DNA from 2 places in the Shewanella sp. BC20 genome. Region 1 is predicted to be linked to the other one. Evidence: predicted binding sites of a transcription regulator. Region 1 holds the regulator's gene; the other holds the start of a gene.

Region 1 (3,424 bases):
ATCTAGTTAGCCAAATCATCAATAAAACAGTGTAATACGCAGAATGTTACTGTCTTTATCATCCTGCGCCTAATCATTAAGGCATTAAAGGCTGCATGATTTAGATCTAAAATGATGGCGCCCGCGTATACTCAAGGCCAGCTTAATCGAGGAAGCCCTATGGAACTGCGGATTTTTTACGACGGCAATTGCCCTTTATGTAGCGCCGAAATGCGTCAGCTTAAAGCGCGCGATACCGATGATCGCATCGAACTTGTGGATCTTAATGCTGACAATTTCAGCTCTCGATTCAGCTATATCGATAAAGAGTACGCCAATACCATTCTGCATGGTGAAACGGCGTCGGGGGAGATTTTGCTTGGGCTCGATGTCACCTGCAAAGCTTGGGGATTAACGGGTACACGCCCTTGGGTGCAGATGCTACGGCTGCCTCTCATTAAACCCGTTGCGGACTGGTGCTACCTGAGATTTGCCAAGCACAGATACCGCATCTCTTATTTACTGACAGGCAAGTCGCGCTGCGACAATCAATGCCAACTGCCTAAGTAACTAGCCTCAAGTAAAGACTCAAATTCTGCCCATAAAAAAAACGGAGCCATTAGGCTCCGTTTTTGATAATCCAGATAGATTACTTAACGAAATCAACGCCTAGTTTGATATCGCCTTTCAGCGTATCTAACATAGAATCACGGGCGTTCGCTTCGAATGCGCTCACTTCACCGTAAGGCAGTACTTTTTCGATACCGTTTTTGCCTAACAGCACTGGTTGAGCGAAGAATTCAGCGTGCTCGCTGCCGCCGTCAACGTAAGCACATTCAACGATGTTAGCTTCGCCTTGCAGACCACGAACCAGAGACATACCGAAACGGCAAGCCGCTTGACCCATAGACAGAGTCGCGCTTCCGCCACCGGCTTTAGCTTCAACCACTTCAGTACCCGCGTTTTGGATACGCTTGGTCAGAGAAGCCACTTCTTCATCAGAGAAAGTCACGCCTTCAACTTGAGACAGTAATGGCAGAATAGTCACACCGCTGTGGCCGCCGATAACGTTCACTTTAACGTCAGCAACGTTTAAGCCTTTTAATTCAGCGATGAAAGTTTCAGAACGGATAACGTCCAGAGTAGTCACACCGAACAGACGGTTCTTGTCGTAAACACCCGCTTTCTTCAACACTTCAGCCGCGATAGCAACAGTAGTGTTTACTGGGTTAGTGATGATACCCACTAACGCTTTAGGGCAAGTCACAGCCACTTTTTCGATCAGGTTACGAACGATACCTGCGTTGATGTTGAACAGATCTGAACGATCCATACCAGGCTTACGCGCAACACCAGCAGAAATTAGAACAACGTCAGCACCTTCCAGTGCAGGCGTTGGATCTTCACCAGCAAAACCTTTGATTTCTACCGCAGTAGGGATATGGCTCAAGTCAACCGCAACACCCGGAGTAACCGGTGCGATATCGTATAGAGACAGTTTAGAACCCGCAGGTAATTGAGTTTTTAACAGTAGGGCGAGAGCCTGGCCGATACCACCAGCAGCACCAAGTACAGCAACTTTCATAGTTATCTCCGTTATTTCTCGGATATGTGTGACATGGATCTAATTTCCGTTGGCGTCACATTACTGGAATGTCACGTTAATTTCAATTATCCCTTAGTCGTGGAGACAAAGTTTTAGCGAAACTGAGCATTCCAATGTTGAATATTTACTCTAGTTCAATATCAATACCGACAATACGGCTATCTAGCCATCCATAAATTGCATTTTTATTCAGTCATAATGGTTATTTGTTGACACTTTGACCAAAACTATTCAAAATACGCCTGTTTTTTTGAATAAAGAATAAGACTATGCAAACGACCAAGAATCAGGATGACCTTGTTAGAATTTTTAAGGCGATTTTAAAAGAGGAGCGCTTTGGCTCCCAGAGTGAAATTGTCGCCGCTTTACAAGCAGAAGGCTTCAGCAATATTAACCAATCGAAAGTGTCTCGGATGCTCAGCAAGTTCGGTGCAGTGCGCACCCGTAACGCTAAGCAGGAGATGGTTTATTGCTTACCCGCCGAACTCGGCGTGCCTACCGCTGGCAGCCCGTTAAAGAACTTAGTACTCGATGTTGACCATAACCAAGCCATGATTGTCGTTCGCACCAGCCCTGGCGCCGCGCAATTAATTGCCCGTTTATTGGATTCCATCGGTAAGCCAGAAGGGATTTTGGGGACCATTGCCGGAGACGACACTATCTTTATCTGTCCATCCAGCATCCAAGATATCGCCGATACCTTGGAAACCATCAAATCTTTATTCAATTACGCAGAATAAAAAAACAGGTCAGCTTGCTGACCTGTTCTGTTTTATCTGTACGCTTTTCAGTCCAACATTGCCCTTGTTTCAGGGCTGGTGTCCCGATTACGTTACAGCACAAGACCTATCTGTTGGCTTGGATGACGCGTACTTGGAAAAAAGACTCGTCACCCCAAGCTTACAAACCTGAGCTCACAAACCTAAGCTCACAGACCTTAGTTCGTCGACTTTAGCCCGTAGCTCTAAGCTCATCAGCCTTAGTAGGCCACACTGATCCTTTGATTAAGATGCGCCGCTTTTTCTGCTTCATCCAGCATCGCTTTGGCGTAGTCGGCTACTGAAATCTTGCTCTGGCCATTCGCATCGGTAAAGAAGCTATCGCCACCTAAACGGTATGGGCCTTCGCTGGCGCCAGGGTAGATTTCTGCCGCTGGGCTGACAAAAGTCCAGTTAACAATGGTGTTAGCGGCGCGAAATGCCTTCAAAGCTTCACCTTGAGCCAAGGCTTCATCCTTATAGGCGGGCGGGAAATCTGGCGTAGACACTAAGGTCACTCCCGGCGCGACTTCTAAACTACCTGCACCACCGACCCAAAGTAGGCGAGGCACTTTTGCCTGTGGCAACACGGCTAACAGATTATTGACCGTCTTCGCGACTATGCCATGGTTCTGCTCGGCGCGCGCACCCACTGCGGCGATCACTACATCGACACCTGCAAATGTGTCGGCTTTCAATGGCTGAGTCAGGTCGACACTACGCACTTCTGCCGCTGTTTCGCCAAGCTTGCTTGGGTCACGCACTAAGGCAACGACGTCATGACCACGGCTCTGCGCCTCGTTAAAAATGGTTCCGCCAATCCAACCTGATGCACCTAATACTGCAATTTTCATTTGATAAGTCTCGCTACTGATTTAAATTGAGACCAGTTTACTTGCGACACTTCACGTGATAAATATCGATAAATGAGCATGATTGTTTCAGATTGAGATACTAATGGATAAAATCGCCGCCATGCGTAGCTTTATCGAAGTGGCCAACTGTGGCAGCTTTACTAAGGCCGCAGAACACCTCGATCTGAGTCGCCTACAGGTTTCACGTCATATTCAAGAAATTGAGC
Region 2 (3,424 bases), on a different contig from region 1:
AGACGCAGATTAATTTGGCGGCGCTCTCTGTCCGACAGTTGATTGTTTTCTTGCTCGGCGAGGCAATCCACAATCGCAGCATATTTTTGGATCAGTGTGCGGCGAGAAATCTCCGTTGGATGCGCGGTGAGGACTAAGTCGATATCTAGCGTTTTTAAGCAATCCAACATCTTGGTTTGATCGATACGGCCATTCAGCATGCGGCCAAGCAACTGTTCGACCGGATCCGGTACGCAAACCAGCTCATCGCAGTTACGACTAATAGTATGAAATTGTTCGGATAAGTTTGCTAAGTTGAGGAATTGGTTGAAAGCTTTAGCAAAAGGCACTAATTCTTCATCGGGGAGCGCCGTGAGCAGTTCTAGCATTTGCTCCCGTGCCGCTTCGTCGCCACGGCGGGAATCTTTTGCGAGTTTACGAATTTGCTCAACCTTCTCGAGGAAAGAATCGCCGAGGTGGGTGCGCATCGTATCGCCCAAGATCTGCCCTAACATACTCACGTTCGATCTTAACGACGCATACATGTCGGTCACATTGTCTGCCACATTACCTGCCATAGTTACTCCGAATTGAAAAATATAAAAATCCGCAATATACCCAAACAACCTGTAGGTGATGAGAGTCTTCAGGTCGCTTGGGTATATAGCCCGCTAGCACAATACCCACCACTGAGGGCAATGGTCAACAGCAGAACTTATAACTTATACGACTGGCTTATCTTATATGCAACTAATCACGACAATTGTTGAAGAATATTCAATATAAATGCGAGCTAACGCAATATTTTATTATGTTTAGTGGAAGTGAATATGAACTGCATCATTTTCGGCTTTGCGGGTATGTGTATTCGGTGTTAATAAAAAGGACTGATTTTTCAGTCTTTCATCCATAGATAACTGAGTTATTAAGCAGTTAGTGAAGTATTGTGTTATTTGCTAAGCGTGCTTGAACGCAGATAAAATGCAAAATTTAATAAAAATATATATTCACATATATTGCATAAATAGATCTTTGTGGTAGTCTAGCCAGCAGTTGAGATGAGTCACCCCTTGTGACCTGTAGAGTAAATATCATGATGTATAGCGTTAAGCCGTCAGTGAATAAAATAACGACCCATTACGATTTCCTACGACGATAGTCTTGTCATCATAGATATACGCTGGTGCGTGTACGCTATTCATCTATTCTTTAAGTCTCTTTGATTCGGTTTATAAAAATACATATGAAAAACATCGCCATTATCGGTGCCAGTGGTTACACAGGTGCACAACTAACAGCTTTAGTCCATGCGGAGTCTGAATTATCGATTCAAGGTCTGTATGTCTCTGAAAATAGTTTAGATAAAGGTAGAGCTTTAGCAGATTTGTACCCTGTCTACAGTCACATTGACTTAGCTCTGTCGCCACTGACTGAAGAAGCGAAGGCGAAGATCGTCGCCGAGGCGGATGCAGTGGTGTTAGCGACCGAACATTCGGTGAGTTTGCATTTAGCGGCTTGGTTTTATAACCAAGGTTTAGCCGTGTTTGACTTAAGCGGTGCCTATCGTTTCAGCGATGTGGCGCAGTACCCTAAGTGGTATGGTTTTGAGCATGAATATCCCGAAGTGTTGGCCAAGGCAGTCTATGGTCTAGCCGAGTGGAATGCCAAAGAAGTCGCCGCGACTAAAATGATTGCTGTGCCAGGTTGTTACCCAACAGCATCATTAACAGCATTGAAACCATTAAAGAATTTACTGACGTCAGCTTATCCAGTGATCAATGCGGTTAGTGGTGTGACGGGCGCGGGCCGTAAGGCACAGCTGCATACCAGTTTTTGCGAAGTGAGCCTCACACCCTACGGCGTATTAGGCCACAGACATCAACCCGAGATTGCCACTCAACTGGGGCAAGAGGTGATCTTCACGCCGCACCTAGGCAACTTCAAGCGCGGCATTTTAGCGACCATCACGGTACAGCTAAAACCGGGTACTACCACTGCCGATGTGGCTGCGGCATACAGTGTGTATGACCAAGCTCCGCTGGTGACAGTGAAACAGAACCAGTTCCCGAAAGTGGATGATGTGGTGCTGACTCCGAATTGCCACTTAGGTTGGAAGTTTGATGAGAACAGTGGCTACTTAGTGGTTGCCAGTGCCATCGACAATTTGATGAAAGGCGCGGCGAGCCAAGCCCTGCAATGCATAAAGATTCACTTTAACCTTTAACCGTTCATCCTTATTTAAGAGAGTCGTCAAGATGTCTACCAACAACTCAGTATTAGTTCTTAAAGTCGGCGGCGCCCTGCTGCAGTGTGAAATGGGGATGGCGCGTTTAATGGATACCGCGGCAGCAATGATCGCTAATGGTCAGCAAGTGCTGATGGTGCATGGCGGCGGCTGTTTGGTCGATGAGCAATTAGCCGCAAACGGCATGGAAACCGTCAAGTTAGAAGGCCTGCGGGTGACCCCGCCGGAGCAAATGCCGATTATTGCCGGTGCACTGGCCGGAACATCAAACAAGATCCTCCAAGGCGCAGCGACAAAGGCTGGGATTGTGAGTGTGGGCATGAGCTTAGCCGATGGCAACACAGTATCGGCCAAGATCAAAGATGAGCGTTTAGGGTTAGTGGGCGAGGTTTCTCCTAAAGACGGTACTTACCTCAAGTTTATTCTGTCCCAAGGTTGGATGCCGATTTGTAGCTCGATTGCCATGATGGACGATGGCCAAATGCTGAACGTGAACGCTGACCAAGCGGCGACGGTATTAGCTAAGTTAGTCGGTGGCAAGTTGGTGCTGCTATCGGATGTGTCTGGCGTGCTCGATGGTAAAGGTCAATTAATCCCTTCACTGAATGGTAAGCAGATTGCCGAGTTGGTGAAGCAAGGCGTGATCGAAAAGGGAATGAAAGTAAAAGTAGAAGCTGCGCTAGAAGTGGCGCAGTGGATGGGGCAGGCGGTTCAAGTTGCCTCATGGCGTGATGCAAGCCAATTAGTCGCATTAGCAAAAGGTGAGGCCGTGGGCACACAAATCCAACCATAAGCGGAGTAGGTTATGAAGCATTTACTATCGATAAAAGAGTTAACCCAGCAACAGTTGCTGGATCTGATTACCTTAGCCAAGACGATTAAAGCGAATCCCGCTGAGTATCGTCATGCGCTGGACGGTAAGAGTGTGGTGATGTTATTTGAAAAGCCATCCCTGCGTACTCGTGTTAGCTTCGATATCGGTATTAACAAGCTCGGCGGCCACTGTTTATACCTAGACCAACAAAATGGTGCTTTAGGTAAGCGGGAATCGGTCGCTGACTTTGCTTCTAACCTGTCCTGTTGGGCCGATGCTATTGTGGCGAGAACTTTCTCCCACAAGACCATCGAACAATTGGCCGAGTTTGGCACTGTGCCAGTGATTAATGCGCTTTCGGATTTATATCATCCCTGCCAAGCGCT

Evidence for each region. Region 1 encodes ArgR, which controls arginine synthesis, uptake and breakdown. Its sites were predicted from a motif close to ANTGAATANNTATTCANT; they were not measured.
Region 2: the regulator ArgR is predicted to act here: its motif matches at 974-991, upstream of argC (N-acetyl-gamma-glutamyl-phosphate reductase).

The regions. Positions count from the first base shown of each region.
Region 1 is NZ_NHRI01000005.1:68,270-71,693, reverse strand. It holds gene CBX96_RS07405 (thiol-disulfide oxidoreductase DCC family protein) at 160-549, shown strand; gene mdh (malate dehydrogenase) at 629-1,564, opposite strand; gene argR (transcriptional regulator ArgR) at 1,855-2,325, shown strand; gene CBX96_RS07390 (NAD(P)-dependent oxidoreductase) at 2,565-3,197, opposite strand; gene CBX96_RS07385 (LysR family transcriptional regulator) at 3,301-3,424, shown strand, end outside.
Region 2 is NZ_NHRI01000014.1:139,827-143,250, reverse strand. It holds gene ppc (phosphoenolpyruvate carboxylase) at 1-557, opposite strand, end outside; gene argC (N-acetyl-gamma-glutamyl-phosphate reductase) at 1,223-2,203, shown strand; gene argB (acetylglutamate kinase) at 2,235-3,017, shown strand; gene CBX96_RS15175 (ornithine carbamoyltransferase) at 3,030-3,424, shown strand, end outside.